DNA from 3 places in the Streptomyces sp. NPDC050085 genome. Region 1 is predicted to be linked to each of the others. Evidence: riboswitches for the same ligand, from Rfam matches in the RefSeq annotation. Region 1 holds a riboswitch; each other region holds the start of a gene.

Region 1 (4,967 bases):
TAGAAGCTGGTCAGGCGCTCGGCGTCCTCGGTGGTGATGGGCCTGATCCGCGCGGTGCCGCCGTCGCGCAGCACCACGTCGGCCTCCCAGTGGGCGGGGTAGGCGTGCCGGTCCGACGGGGTCTCCATGCCGCAAGAGTAGGGCGGGCCTCTGACAAGTGGGGCCAAGCCGGCGCTCGTCGTACGGGTCGCGGCCCGCGCGCGTGGGAGGCAGGCTAAGGAAGGCCGAAGGGCAGTGCGCGCAGGGGACCCGGGTCCGCGTCGAGCACGCTCCCCGGTGTGTGAGAATGGTCTAGACAACCGTGAGTCACCTGAAGGGCAGCATCACATGGCTGAGCGCCGCGTCAACGTCGGCTGGGCCGAGGGCCTCCACGCCCGCCCCGCCTCCATCTTCGTCCGCGCGGCCACGGCGGCCGGCGTCCCGATGACGATCGCCAAGGCTGGCGGCAACCCCGTCAACGCCGCCTCCATGCTCGCCGTGCTCGGTCTCGGCGCCCAGGGCGGCGAGGAGGTCGTCCTGGCCTCCGACGCCGAGGGTGCGGACGCCGCTCTCGACCGTCTGGCGAAGCTGGTCGCCGAGGGGCTCGAGGAGCTTCCCGAGACCGTCTGATCTCCACGGCGATCTCCGCCGGCACGACGGAGCCGCGCGTTTCCCTTCGGGGGCGCGCGGCTCCGTCGTTCTCGCTTTCAAGCACGTTCAGTCGCGTTCGGACGCATTCACGCGCGCCAGGATCACGCGGTACCGAATTCCGGAACCGCGCCCTTCGCATAACTCGATACATAACTCGATCAGGGCAGCGAAAAATATCGCGCGACCTATTCGACAAATATCGCACTTCTTTGTATACGGCGCGCCTGTTAATGCTGAAGTCCCGCCGTGTTTACGACATGTTGCGAAGTCCTCACACGCTCACCCGCGCGCGCGAGGCGCAGTCGATGGGCGCTCGAGGCGCGCTCGGTGTGCAGCGCGGTCAGGGCGCGGGCGCGCTCGGCGTCCCCGCGCGCCACCGCGTCGACGATGGCGCCGTGCTCGGCCCATGACTCGGCCGGCTGCGCCGGGGTCTCCACCGCGTACATCCATGCGATCTTGTGGCGCAGCTGGGTCAGCAGGGTGATCAGGCCGGGGCTGCCGGAGGCCTGGGCGAGCGTCTCGTGGAACCAGGTGCCCAGGGAGCGCAGGTCCTCGCTCTGACCACGCCTGGAGCGCTCCTGGCCCAGCCTGACCAGGCCACGCAGGACCTTGAGATGGGCCTCTGTCCGGCGCTGGGCGGCACGCGCCGCACCCAGCGGCTCGAGCAGCATGCGGATCTCCAGGAGGTCGACGGCCTCCTGCTCGGTGGGCTCGGCCACGCACGCGCCCGCGTGCCTGCGCGTGACGACGAAGCCCTCCGCCTCCAGGGTGCGCAGCGCCTCGCGGACCGGCACGCGCGAGACACCGTAGCGACGCGCGAGCAGTTCCTCGGTGAGCCTGCTGCCGCGCTCGTAGACACCCGCGACGATGTCGTCGCGGATCGCTGTGCATACCGAGTGCGCGGGAATGCGCATGACCCGACCTCCGCCTTAATCCCCGCGAAACGCGGTCGATTGACGCCCGTGCACGCGCGATGAGCACTCGTCCGGCGCGCTTGCCCAATGACTCTATTCCACCGCACTTGAATTTCCGACGGCAGGCCGAAATTCAGGGATATTTTTTGGACAGGGAAGGCCTGCGCGAAGGTCTGTGCGCGCGAAGCACGCGAAAGCCCCGACTCGGATCGAGCCGGGGCTTTCGTGAGGTGCGTGGTGCCGCTGGGGCAGCCGGCGTCAGACGCTCACACCGTGCGAGCGGAGATACGCGATGGGGTCGATGTCCGAGCCGTAGTCGGGGCTCGTGCGGGCCTCGAAGTGGAGGTGCGGGCCCGTCACGTTGCCGGTGGCGCCGGAGAGGGCTATCTGCTGGCCGGGCGTGACGCTCTGGCCGACGGAGACAGCGATGGACGACAGGTGCCCGTACTGGGTGTACGTACCGTCGTTCATCTTGATCACGATGTTGTTGCCGTAGGCGCCGCCCCAGCCGGCCTCGACGACCGTGCCGGACCCGACGGCGTGCACGGAGGTGCCGCTCGCCGCGTGGAAGTCGATGCCGGTGTGGCTGCCGGAGGACCAGAGCGAACCGCCGGTCTTGTAACCGGTCGACACGTACGAGTTGGAGATCGGGGCCACGAACGAGTTGAGGCGCTTGCGCTCGGCCTCGCGGGCGGCGCGCTCCTTGGCCTCGCGCTCCTTCTTGGCCTTCGCCTCGGCCTTGCGCTTGGCCTCCTCGGCCTTCTTCTTGGCCTCGGCCTCGGCCTTCTTCTTGGCAGCGGCCTCGTCGGCGGCCTTCTTCTGCGCGGTGGCCTGCGCGTCGATCTGGTCGGCCAGGGAGTCGCCGATGGCGATGGCCTGCGTCAGGCCGTTCTGCTCGGCGGCCGCGTGGTCGGCGGCGAGAGCGGGGGCGGCGAGGCCTCCGATGACACCGGTCGTGGTGAGCGCTGCGACACCCGCGACCTGCGCGGTGGTACGCGTGAGACGGCTCGGACGACGGTGCTTCCCGGTGGCACGGGTGAACGCCATGAAGGGGTTGATCCTTTCCTTCCCTCTCGCCTACCGGGTTAGCTGACGGGTTCGGAGCAGGAAGGTCTCCTACGGGCCCCCTCCCCTTACGGGAAGAGCGTCCGATTCACCCCAGGGACTGCGGTGGGTCCCCGGCTCCCCTGGCTCGCGCCGTGGGGGACTCGGCGATGACTGTCCGGTGTCGCGGACGCGGCACATAGGTGGCGGACAGCCGGACCGACGCTAAGCGGGACATCTTTCAATCAACAAACGGATCCCGGCTTTTGTTGTGCATGCCACAGAGCAGACAGGCAACCTCCGCCCCAATTCGGACATACGTGATCGATCGCCGATCAGAGACGGACGTGAGCGACGGCACGAGGCCCCGGTGGTCCGTGTGACCAACGGGGCCTCGTGCGGCATACGGACGCGGCGTAGGGATGCGGCCTACGGATGCGGCCTACAGAAGGGCGGTCAGCCCGCGACCACCGTCACCTCTCCGATGCCGAGGGCCTTCACCGGCTCCTCGATCTGCGCGGCGTCGCCCACCAGGATCGTGACCAGCCGGTCCACCGGGAAGGCGCTCACGACGGCCGCGGTGGCCTCCACGGTGCCCGTCTCGGCGAGCCGGCGGTACAGCTCCGCCTGGAAGTCGTCCGGCAGGTGCTGCTCGACCTGGTCGGCGAGAGTGCCCGCGACGTTGCCCGCGGTCTCGAACTTCAGCGGGGCCACACCCACCAAGTTCTGCACCGCCGTGTCCCGTTCGCCGTCCGTGAGGCCCTCCGCGGCCAGGGTGCGCAGGACCTTCCAGAGGTCGTCGAGCGCGGGCCCGGTGTTCGGGGTGTCCACGGAGCCGCTGATGGCGAGCATCGCCGCGCCCGTCCCGTCGGGGGCCGAGCGCAGCACCTGGGCGAAGGAGCGCACACCGTAGGTGTAGCCCTTCTCCTCGCGCAGCACCCGGTCCAGACGCGAGGTGAGAGTGCCGCCGAGGCAGTACGTGCCGAGGATCTGCGCGGCCCACACACGGTCGTGCTTGTCCGGCCCGATCCGGCCGATGAGCAGCTGCGTCTGCACCGCTCCGGGGCGGTCCACGATGACGATGCGGCCGGTGTCGTCGGCGGTGACCGGCGGCACCGGACGGGCCTCGGTCGTGTCCCCGGTCCACTCGCCGAGCGTGTCCGCGAGCAGGGCGTCCAGGTCGACGCCCGTCAGGTCACCCACCACTACAGCCGTAGCGGTGGCAGGGCGTACGTGCTTCTCGTAGAAGGCACGTACGGCCGCCGCGTCGATGGCGGTGACGGTCTCCTCGGTGCCCTGGCGCGGGCGCGACATGCGCGAGGTGGCCGGGAAGAGCTGCTTGGAGAGCTCCTTGGCGGCGCGGCGGGCCGGGTTGGCGCTCTCGTGCGGGATCTCGTCGAGCCGGTTGCGCACGAGCCGCTCGATCTCGCTGTCCGCGAAGGCCGGGGCGCGCAGGGCGTCGGCGAGCAGCGCGAGCGCCTTGGGCAGGCGGGAGACCGGCACCTCGAGGGAGACGCGGACGCCGGGGTGGTCGGCGTGCGCGTCCATCGTGGCGCCGCAGCGCTCCAGTTCGGCCGCGAACTCCTCGGCGGAGTGCTTGTCGGTGCCCTCGTTGAAGGCGCGCGCCATGATCGTGGCGACACCGTCGAGGCCGGCCGGCTCGGCGTCCAGCGGTGCGTCGAGGTTGATCTCGACGGCCACGACCTGCTGACCGGGGCGGTGGCAGCGCAGCACGGTCAGGCCGTTGGCGAGCGCGCCACGCTGCGGGGCGGGGAACGCCCACGGCTTGGCGGCGCCCGCCTGCGGCTGCGGGTGGAAGTCCATGGTCGCGAGCTGCTCGGTCACCGGCCCGCCTCCTCGTCGCTCTCGTCGCTCTCGTCTTCGGTCTCGGCGGGGGCCGTCGGTTCGTACACGAGGACCGCGCGGTTGTCGGGCCGCAGGCGCGCCTTGGCGACCTCCTGGACCTCCTCGGCGGTCACGTCCAGGACCCGCTGCACCGCGGTGAGGGCCAGCTGCGGGTCGCCGAACAGGACGGCGTAGCGGCACAGTTCGTCGGCGCGGCCGGCCACGGTGCCGAGCCGGTCGAGCCACTCGCGCTCCAACTGGGCCTGGGCGCGCTCCATCTCCTCGGGGCTCGGGCCCTCCTCGGCGAACCGGGCGAGCTCCTCGTCGACGGCGGCCTCGATGACCGGCACCTCGACGTCACCGGAGGTCTTCACGTCGAGCCAGCCCAGGGACGGCGCTCCGGACAGGCGCAGCAGCCCGAAACCGGCGGCCACGGCGGTGCGGTCGCGCCGTACGAGACGGTTGTACAGGCGCGAGGACTCGCCGCCGCCGAGCACCGTCAGGGCGAGGTCGGCGGCGTCGCACGCGCGCGTG
Region 2 (4,967 bases), on a different contig from region 1:
CGACGGACCCCAGCGTCGGCACCCGCACCCGCTGGCTGCAGCGGGCCGCCGACCGAGGCCACTACGACGCGGGCCTGGCCACCGGCGCGTTCGAGCCACCCGCCGCTCCGGATACGGTCGAGGAGTGACCGAAAGCCCCGCCCCGCAGGAAACCCCCGCCGCCCCCGAACTCTTCACCTGGGAGTTCGCCAGCGACCCGTACCCCGCCTACGCCTGGCTGCGCGAGCACGCCCCCGTGCACCGCACCACGCTGCCCAGCGGCGTCGAGGCCTGGCTGGTCACCCGGTACGCCGACGCCCGCCAGGCCCTCGCCGACCAGCGGCTCAGCAAGAACCCGGACCACCACGACGAGCCGAGCCACGCCAAGGGCAAGACCGGCATCCCGGGCGAGCGCAAGGCCGAGCTGATGACGCACCTGCTCAACATCGACCCGCCGGACCACACGCGCCTGCGCCGCCTCGTCTCGAAGGCGTTCACCCCGCGCACGGTGGCCGAATTCGCCCCTCGCGTCCAGGAGTTGACCGACCGGCTCATCGACGAGTTCGCCGCCAAGGGCGAGGCCGACCTGATCCACGACTTCGCCTTCCCGCTCCCCATCTACGCCATCTGCGACCTGCTCGGCGTCCCGCGCGAGGACCAGGACGACCTGCGGGACTGGGCGGGCATGATGATCCGCCACGGCGGGGGCCCGCGCGGCGGCGTCGCCCGCTCGGTCAAGAAGATCCGGAACTATCTGGTCGAGCTCATCCACCGCAAGCGCGACGAGCCCGGTGACGACCTGATCTCCGGCCTCATCCGCGCCTCCGACCACGGCGAGCACCTGACGGAGAACGAGGCCGCCGCGATGGCCTTCATCCTCCTGTTCGCCGGTTTCGAGACGACCATCAACCTCATCGGCAACGGCACGTACGCCCTGCTGACCCACCCCGAGCAACGCGAACGCCTCCAACTGGCCCTCGAAGAAGGTGATGTCGGTCTCCTCGAGACCGGCGTCGAGGAACTGCTGCGCTTCGACGGCCCGGTGGAACTGGCGACCTGGCGCTTCGCGACCCAGCCCCTCACCATCGGGGGCCAGGACATCGCCGTCGGCGACCCGGTCCTCGTGGTGCTCGCGGCGGCGGACCGCGACCCCGAGCGCTTCGCCGAGCCCGACACCCTCGACCTCGCGCGCCGCGACAACCAGCACCTGGGCTACGGCCACGGCATCCACTACTGCCTCGGTGCACCGCTGGCCCGCCTGGAAGGACAGACCGCGCTCGCCACCCTCCTGACGCGCCTGCCGGACCTGCGACTTGCGGGGGAACCTGCCGATTTGCGCTGGCGCGGCGGCCTCATCATGCGTGGACTGCGCACGCTGCCGGTCGAGTTCACGCCGCGTCAGGACGGTTGACCCGGGCCGGTCCAGACCTTAAGCGGACCCTAAAGATCTGACGGTTCGTCAAACCTGTGACTTTCACGTGATCTCCGCTGCATCGACTTGTGACAAGCGTTCGAGTCCCGCTACGTTCACCAGTCATCGCGACAGGCGCCTCCGAGGCACCACCGGCACCACCCGTCGCACGTAGCAGCATCAATCTCGCGAAAGGCCACCGCATGCTCTCCGGGAACGGTCGTCACCGTCGCCCCCGTCAGGCCCCTGCTCTCGTCGTCGCCGCCGGCATCACCGGCAGCGCCATCGCGATCCCGCTGCTCGCCGCGACCAACGCGAGCGCCGCCTCGACCACGACGTGGGACAAGCTCGCCGAGTGCGAGTCCGGCGGCCAGTGGAGCCTGGACGCGGGCAACGGGTATTACGGCGGGCTGCAGTTCTCGCAGGAGATGTGGGAGCAGTACGGCGGCCTGGACTACGCCCCGCGCGCCGACGAGGCCAGCCGTTCGCAGCAGATAGCCGTCGCCGAGAAGGTGCTCGACGCCAAGGGGCCCCAGGCCTGGCCGAGCTGCTCGATCCTCGCGGGTCTCACCAAGAGCGACGACTCGGCCGATGTGGACCCGGGCGTGAGCGCGTCTCCGCAGCCGACGGGTTCGTCCGACGTGTCCGACACGTCCGAGTCGCCGGACGGCTCGGACGCCTCGCATGAGAAGAGTCACGGCAAGTCGGGCAAGTCCGGTGCGTCGGACTCGGCGTCGGACGCCCCGTCAGCTGACGCCTCGGGTGATACCTCCGGTAACGCGGCGAGCGACGAGCCCGCCGATAACGCGTCCGGCAATTCGGACAAGTCCGGCCAGAAGGGCTCGACTTCCCCGGCCGACCCGGAGTCCTCCGCGTCCGCCACCCCGGCGCCCTCCTCCGATCCCGCCGAATCCGGCGGCCGTCACCGCGGCGACCGTGCCGCCGACGACGCGGCCGGCTCCGCCGACTCCCGTACGGGAGAAGGGCGTCACGCCTCGCGCGAGGACCGGCGCGACGACGGGAGCTACACCGTCCGCTCCGGCGACAACCTCTGGGACATCGCCGACGCCCATGACGTACAAGGCGGATGGACCGCGCTGTACGACCTGAACAAGAAGACGGTCGGCGCCGACCCCGACCTCATCCTTCCTGGTCAGAGTCTGGATCTTGGGCTCGAATCGGGCGAAAAGTAGCGGGAGTTCAGGGTGAGTTGAGGCGCGTATGTCCACTTTTGCGCGAGTGAGACATGAGTCTCAAAGACCCTGATCGTCTTTGAAATCGGGCGGATCGACTGCTTACGGTCGTGACCGCTCGCCACAGCGGGCCCCGATGGACGTCACGCCGAATCCTGCCGACGCCCGTACGGGAACAGTCGACGCGTCAGCGCCGTAGGCAGGAGCGGGGGACCCAGGTAAGTGCCGTTCGGGAGACCGGAACGGCTTGGGGTTAAGCCGCGCACAAGGATGCGCGGCCGGGCACTCACTGGCCCGAACCCGACAGCTCACCTCGTAGGCGTCGGTGAGGGGATCTCTCCATGCTGTTCTCCAGCAAGGGCAAGCACCGCCGCCCGTCCAAGGCCGTCCGTGTCGCCACGCTCGCCGGTGTCACCGGTGCCGCCGTCGCCGTGCCGCTCATGGGTGCCACCGGCGCCTCCGCCGCCACCACCTCCGAGTGGGACCAGGTCGCCTCCTGCGAGTCCGGCGGCAACTGGTCGATCAACACCGGCAACGGCTACTACGGCGGCCTGCAGTTCTCGGCCTCCACCTGGGCCGCGTACGGCGGCACCGCCTACGCCTCCACGGCCAACCAGGCCTCCAAGGCGCAGCAGATAGCCGTCGCCGAGAAGGTCCTCGCCTCCCAGGGCAAGGGCGCCTGGCCGAGCTGTGGCGTGGGCCTGTCCGGCGCCTCCACGGGCAACTCCGCCCCGGCCGCCGAGACCCAGCAGCAGCCGCAGCAGCAGAGCCAGCCCAAGCAGCAGGCCCAGCCGAAGCAGCAGCGCTCGGAGTCCTCGACCACCACGCGCTCCGAGAAGCGCGCGACCGTCACCACCCCGACCGGCAAGAAGGTCAAGAAGGGTGACGGCGAGTACAAGGTGAAGTCCGGCGACACCCTCAGCAAGATCGCCGAGGCGCACGGCACCACCTGGCAGAAGCTCTTCAAGCTGAACAAGGACATCGTCAGCGACGCGGACCTGATCTACCCGGGTCAGCAGCTGCACCTGAAGTAAGCCGCGGTTGTACAGGAGCGCGCTCGGCCTCGGCGGACGCCGAACCGCTCCGCTGGTAACCCCGTCCCCACGGGCCGCTCATCTTGGGGAGCCCCCATCCCGGAAACCGGGGTGGGGGCTTCTCTCGTCCGCCGACCGCGGCCCGGTGGTCCTGCTTCGCGCAGTTCCCCGCGCCCCTGAAGGCATGCGCTCCGCGCAGCCTTCCCCGCCGACCCGCACAGGCCCAATGGACCGCGCCCACCAGGGCCGATGGCCCACCCCGCGCCGGCCGGAGGCCCCCGTCTTTGTTCCGTTAAGAAACATTTCGCTCTCGGCGTGTCCCACAGGGCGGGCGTTCGGATGGCCGATGCCCGGGAGCCGGTTAGGCTCATGAATGCGGGACTGCGTCACCTAGGCGTCCCGCCCAGTTGCGTCACATCCCAGAAGGAGATGCTCGTGCCGTCCATCGACGTCGTCGTAGCCCGGGAAATCCTGGACTCCCGAGGCAACCCCACGGTCGAGGTCGAGGTCGGCCTCGACGACGGCAGCACGGGTCGTGCTGCCGTCCCGTCGGGCGCCTCCACCGGTGCCTTCGAGGCCATCGAACTCCGTGACGGTGACCCCAACCGTTACCAGGGCAAGGGCGTCGAGAAGGCCGTCCTCGCCGTCATCGAGCAGATCGGCCCGGAGCTCGTCGGCTACGACGCCACCGAGCAGCGCCTGATCGACCAGGCGATGTTCGACCTGGACGCCACCGACAACAAGGGCTCGCTCGGCGCCAACGCCATCCTCGGCGTCTCCCTCGCCGTCGCGCACGCCGCCTCCGAGGCCAGCGACCTGCCGCTGTTCCGCTACCTCGGCGGTCCGAACGCGCACCTGCTGCCCGTCCCGATGATGAACATCCTGAACGGTGGGTCGCACGCCGACTCCAACGTCGACATCCAGGAGTTCATGATCGCCCCGATCGGCGCGGAGTCCTTCTCCGAGGCCCTGCGCTGGGGCACCGAGGTCTACCACACCCTCAAGTCCGTCCTGAAGAGCAAGGGCCTGTCCACCGGCCTCGGCGACGAGGGCGGCTTCGCCCCGAACCTGGACTCCAACCGCGCCGCCCTCGACCTCATCGTCGAGGCCATCAAGCAGGCCGGTTACGTCCCGGGCGAGCAGGTCGCCCTGGCGCTCGACGTCGCCGCCTCCGAGTTCTACAAGGACGGCAAGTACCAGTTCGAGGGCAAGGAGCGCTCCGCCGCCGAGATGACGGAGTACTACGAGGAGCTCGTCTCCGCGTACCCGCTCGTCTCCATCGAGGACCCGCTGTACGAGGACGACTGGGCCGGCTGGAACGTCATCACCGAGAAGCTGGGCGACAAGGTC
Region 3 (4,967 bases), 1.6 Mb from region 1:
GCCGCTGCTGCAGAAGCACCGGATCCTGACCCAGGTCTCCGGCGACCACCTCGAAGTCATCAAGCTCATCCCGCCGCTCGTCGTGGACGAGGCCGACGTCGAACGGTTCGTCGAGGCGTTCACCGCCGTCATGGATGACGCGCACAGCGGGGGCGGCCTGATGTGGGACTTCAGCAAGACGCTCATCAAGCAGGCGGTCGCCAACCGCTGACCGTTCGCTCCGGGACTCGGAGGCGCCTTTCCCGCCTTGCCTCTGAGGCAAGAAAGTTGCCGCACAGGCAGGGCTCTGGCTGAATCGTCAGCATGAGCCCTGCCCTCCCGGCGGAGAGCCCGGAGCCCCCGGAGCTGCCCGCCGTCGCGCCCCAGCTGCGCGCCCTGCGCCGCCGCGCCGCCCTCACGCTCGAGGTGGCGGCCCGCTCCGCCGGCCTGTCGCCGGCGCATCTGTCCCGCCTGGAGACCGGTCAGCGTCAGCCGTCGCTGCCGATGCTGCTCCTGCTCGCTCGTACCTACGGTACGACGGTCTCCGAACTGCTCGGCGAGACCCCCGCAGACCGGGACGCCGTGGTCCGCGCCCGCGCCATGGAGCCCACCGAGGCCGGCGGCTGGACCTACTTCCAGGCCGGCGCCCCGGGGCGCGGGATGCAGGCGCTGCGCGTCCACATCCCGCACGGGTCGCAGGGCGACATGGTGCGGGTCCACCCCGGCGAGGAGTGGCTCTACGTCCTTCAGGGGCGGCTGCGGCTGCGCCTCGGGGACACGTCGTACCGGCTCGACCCCGGGGACAGCGCGCACTTCGACTCGCTCACCCCGCACCGGCTCGCGGCCGCGGACGAGGGCGGGGCCGAGCTCCTCTTCGTACACACCCTTCTCCAGAGCCCGACCGCCGCGCTGTGCCTCGGCCCGGCGGCCGGCCAGATCCGGGAGGTCTGACCGTGAGCGAACACCGCGACATCGAGGACAAGCTGCCCCGCGGCATCTGGATCCGGGTCCTCGTGTACGTCTTCGCGGGGCATGCCCTCGCGGCCTTCATCTATCTGCTCTTCATGCTGGGCGGCGGCCAGTAGGAGCCCGGTCCGGTCAGGGCTCAGTCCAGCAGGCGCTCGCGGAGCCGGTCGCGCTCGGCCGCGGTGAGGCGCAGACCCTCTTCGAGGTAGCGGTCCGTGCTGCCCCAGGTCTGCTCGATGGTGTCGAACGCCGCGTTCAGATAGGTGGCGCGGGCGTCGAAGAGGGGGCTGAGCAGCTCCATGATCTCGGGGGAGTAGGCGTCGCTGCCCGCGGTGCCGCTGCGGCGGACCTTGTAGCGGCGGTGCTTCTCGTTGGACTTCAGGTAGTCCGCCTCGATGGCGTCGCGCTCCACGCCCACGGCGAGCAGCGTCACCGCGATCGACAGGCCCGCGCGGTCCTTGCCCGCCGCGCAGTGCATCAGGGCCGGCGTGCTGTCCTCGGCCATCGCATGCAGGACGTGGCTGTGCTCTGCGGTGCGCTCCGTGACGATCGTGCGGTACGAGCCGATCATGCGGTCGGCGGCGCGGCCCTCGCCGAGCAGGGTGCGTAGCTGCTCTATGTCGCCCTCGCGGACCATCTCCCAGAACCCGGCGCCGTCCGCCGGGTCGGACAGCGGCAGGTTCACGTTGCGCACACCGGGGAGCTCGACGTCGGCGCCCTCGAGCCGCTGGTCGGCGGCGTTGCGGAAGTCGAAGATCGTGTGCAGGCCGAGCGTGGTCAGGAACGCCGCGTCCTCGTCCGTGGCGTGCGCCAGGTGACCGCTGCGGTAGAGCACGCCCGGGCGCACGCGCCGGCCGTCCACGGTGGGGAGGCCGCCCACGTCCCGGAAGTTGCGCACTCCGCTCAGCTCGGGCTCGGTGGACGGGGCGTGCTGCGTCACGGGGGCTCCTCCCGGTCGGGTCGCGGGCGTGAATCGCCCGCCGCGCGTTCCTGACGATACGACATGGGTTCCCAGGGCAACGATCTGTCCGAATTGATCCGTTCTTGGCTAACTGTCCCTAATTCACGGGGGGTTGAGAGACGGCGCGTGAGCAGGCTCATAACCGTGACGGTCCGTGGTTGCCGTCCCGGATTTCCCTCCCGGAAATTCCCGCAGGTAAGGCACCGGTAAAGCAGGGCCGTCGACGCAGGGTGACACAGGGAACTCTCAGACGATCAAGAAAGTGGCACCGCGGGTGAATTCGCCGCTTGTCGCCGTCATTCCCACTGCCTTACGGTCGCCAATCACTCCGGTCGGAACGCCTAGTCCTGCCACCGATCCGGATTTCCGAACCACGACCCGTGACGGCAGGAGCGGGGGACCCACAGGCAGTACGCCGCCCGGGAATTCCCCATGCGGCTAGGGGTGAAGCCGTGCCCGTTCCCCGGGCCCGGCCGGACATCTCCAGTCCGAACCCGACAGCTCACCTCGTAGGCGACGGAGAGGAAATCCGCCATGCCCGCCAAGGGAAAGCACCGCCGTTCCACGTCCCGCCGCTTCACCCGTGCCGCCGCCGTCGCCTCGGCCGGTGGCGCCGCGCTCGCCCTGCCGCTGATCGGTGCCACCGGCGCCCACGCGGCCACGGCCGACACCACCGCGAAGACGTACACGGTCAAGGCCGGTGACACGCTCTCGAAGATCGCCAAGGCGCAGGACGTCGACGGCGGCTGGAAGAAGCTGTACGCGGCCAACAAGAGCGTGGTCGGTGCGAACGCCGAGCTCATCAAGCCGGGCATGAAGCTCACGCTGGACGGCGCGGCCGCCAAGGGCTCCGCCACCACGGCCACGACGGCGAGCGCCACCACCACCGCCGACTTCGTGAAGCCGGTCGACGGCACCGAGGGCACCGCCTACCACCAGTCCGGCTCCATGTGGTCCAGCGGCTACCACACCGGCACCGACTTCGTCGTGCCCACGGGCACCGGCATCAAGGCCGTCGGCGCCGGCACCGTCGTCTCGGCCGGCTGGGACGGCGCGTACGGCAACGAGGTCGTCATCAAGCACGCCGACGGCTACTACTCCCAGTACGCCCACATGTCGTCCCTCGGCGTCTCCGCCGGGCAGACCGTGACCGCGGGCCAGCAGATCGGCCTGTCCGGTGCGACCGGCAACGTCACGGGCCCGCACCTGCACTTCGAGATCCGCACCTCGCCGAGCTACGGCTCGGACGTCGACCCGCTGGCGTACCTGCGCTCGCACGGCGTCTCCGTCTGACGGTCCCGTCCGACCGGTCTGCCCGTCCGACCGGTCTGCCCGACCGGCCGGTCCGCGAGGCCGCTCCACGCGCGATCCACTCGGCACCCGGGGATATTCCCCGGGTGCCGAGTGGGTTTTCTCACCACCCGTCAACCCCTCCCTACGATCGCGTAGGTCACATCCGAGGGTGAAAGATGTGTGGTCGTGGCAAACGAATCGAGATCACTCAGCGGCGGCACGATTCGGTCCTACGCGGCGGTGGGGGACAGCTTCACCGAAGGCGTCGGGGACCCTGGGCCGGACGGGAACTTCGTGGGGTGGGCCGACCGGCTCGCCGTCCTCCTGGACGACCGCGTGCCCGAGGACACCTTCCAGTACGCGAACCTCGCCGTGCGCGGCAAGCTCATCGACCAGATCGTCGAGGACCAGGTCCCGCGGGCGATCGACCTCGCCCCCGACCTGGTGACGCTGGTCGCCGGCGGGAACGACATCATCCGGCCCGGCACCGACCCGGACGACGTGGCCGAGCGCTTCGAGAAGGCCGTGGCCCGGCTCTCCGAGGCTGTGGGGACCGTCATGGTCGCGACCGGCTTCGACACCCGGGACGTGGCCGTCCTCAAGCATCTGCGCGGCAAGATCGCCACGTACAACATGCACGTGCGCGCGATCGCCGACCGGTACGACTGCCCCGTGCTCGACCTGTGGTCCCTCAAGTCCATCCAGGACCGCCGGGCCTGGGACGAGGACCGGCTGCACCTGTCGGCCGAGGGGCACACCCGGGTCGCCCTGCGCGCAGGTCAGGCGCTCGGCCTCGAGGTGCCCGCCGATCCGGAGCAGGCCTGGCCGCCGCTGCCGCCGCGCGGCACCTTGGAGGTGCGGCGCGACGACATCCACTGGGCGCGGGAGTTCCTCGTGCCGTGGATCGGGCGGCGGCTGCGCGGCGAGTCCTCCGGCGACCGGGTGGAGGCGAAGGGGTTCCTGGACCCGCACACCATCAAGGCGCACCTGGAGTCCGCCTCCTGACAGGGGTCTTCCTGGGACGGGTCCTCGTGAGAGGGGTCCTGTCCCGCCGGTGAGGTGACCGGGCGGAGTGGCGTGCGCGGGCCGGGTGTGCGCGGGTGCTGGGATGTCGGCTGCCCGCCGTCCGGCGGGCCCGACCGGGAAGGACCCCGATCCCATGTCTGTACGCACCCGCCACTGCGCCGCGCTCGCCGTGGCCCTGCTCGCCGTCGGACTGCCCGCGGTTCCCGCCGTCGCCGCGCAGGGGGCACCGCCCGCGGCGAGCGCCGTGGCGCCCAGGCCCACGACCCTGACCGTGACCGGGGAGGGGCTGGCCAGTGCGGCGCCCGACATGGCGACCGTGACGGCGGGCGTCGAGGTCAAGGGCGGCACCGCGAAGGAGGCCCTGGCCGCGCAGAGCCGCGCCGCCGACGCACTGCTTGCCGCCGTGCACAAGGCGGGTGTCGCCGACCGCGACGTCCGCACCGAGAGCCTGTCCCTGTCCGCCGTGTACGAGACCGGACCCGAGCCGGGCGCCGCCCCGAAGCTCACCGGGTACCAGGCCGCGCAGGGATTCTCCGTGAAGGTCCGCGCGCTGAAGAAGACCGGCGCCGTCATCCAGGCCATCGTGGACGCCACCGGTGACGCGGGCCGGGTCAACGCGGTTGTCTTCGACGTCGCCGACCCGAGCCGGCTGCGCGCCGACGCCCGGGCGGCCGCGCACGCCGACGCACACGAAAAGGCCGTCCAGTACGCCGAGTTGAGCGGGCGCAAGCTCGGCCGGCTG

The links. A riboswitch is a leader RNA that binds a small molecule or an ion and turns the genes downstream of it on or off. The one in region 1 is predicted to bind cyclic di-AMP.
Positions count from the first base shown of each region.
Region 2: another riboswitch for cyclic di-AMP. It lies ahead of ACIBUY_RS28920 (transglycosylase family protein); the one in region 1 lies ahead of ACIBUY_RS07860 (M23 family metallopeptidase).
Region 3: another riboswitch for cyclic di-AMP. It lies ahead of ACIBUY_RS00845 (peptidoglycan DD-metalloendopeptidase family protein); the one in region 1 lies ahead of ACIBUY_RS07860 (M23 family metallopeptidase).

Region 1 is NZ_JBITJZ010000001.1:1,823,921-1,828,887, forward strand. Features, by position in the region: gene ACIBUY_RS07845 (GNAT family N-acetyltransferase) at 1-128, opposite strand, end outside; gene ACIBUY_RS07850 (HPr family phosphocarrier protein) at 328-609, shown strand; gene ACIBUY_RS07855 (GntR family transcriptional regulator) at 858-1,544, opposite strand; gene ACIBUY_RS07860 (M23 family metallopeptidase) at 1,803-2,591, opposite strand; cyclic di-AMP (ydaO/yuaA leader) riboswitch at 2,604-2,768, opposite strand; gene ACIBUY_RS07865 (pitrilysin family protein) at 3,045-4,412, opposite strand; gene ACIBUY_RS07870 (pitrilysin family protein) at 4,430-4,967, opposite strand, start outside.
Region 2 is NZ_JBITJZ010000008.1:285,921-290,887, forward strand. Features, by position in the region: gene ACIBUY_RS28905 (hypothetical protein) at 1-128, shown strand, start outside; gene ACIBUY_RS28910 (cytochrome P450) at 125-1,390, shown strand; gene ACIBUY_RS28915 (transglycosylase family protein) at 1,594-2,583, shown strand; cyclic di-AMP (ydaO/yuaA leader) riboswitch at 2,765-2,920, shown strand; gene ACIBUY_RS28920 (transglycosylase family protein) at 2,925-3,617, shown strand; gene eno (phosphopyruvate hydratase) at 4,047-4,967, shown strand, end outside.
Region 3 is NZ_JBITJZ010000001.1:200,936-205,902, reverse strand. Features, by position in the region: gene ACIBUY_RS00865 (aspartate aminotransferase family protein) at 1-211, shown strand, start outside; gene ACIBUY_RS00860 (helix-turn-helix domain-containing protein) at 304-930, shown strand; gene ACIBUY_RS00855 (DUF6126 family protein) at 933-1,064, shown strand; gene ACIBUY_RS00850 (tyrosine-protein phosphatase) at 1,085-1,885, opposite strand; cyclic di-AMP (ydaO/yuaA leader) riboswitch at 2,266-2,435, shown strand; gene ACIBUY_RS00845 (peptidoglycan DD-metalloendopeptidase family protein) at 2,441-3,199, shown strand; gene ACIBUY_RS00840 (SGNH/GDSL hydrolase family protein) at 3,386-4,204, shown strand; gene ACIBUY_RS00835 (SIMPL domain-containing protein) at 4,359-4,967, shown strand, end outside.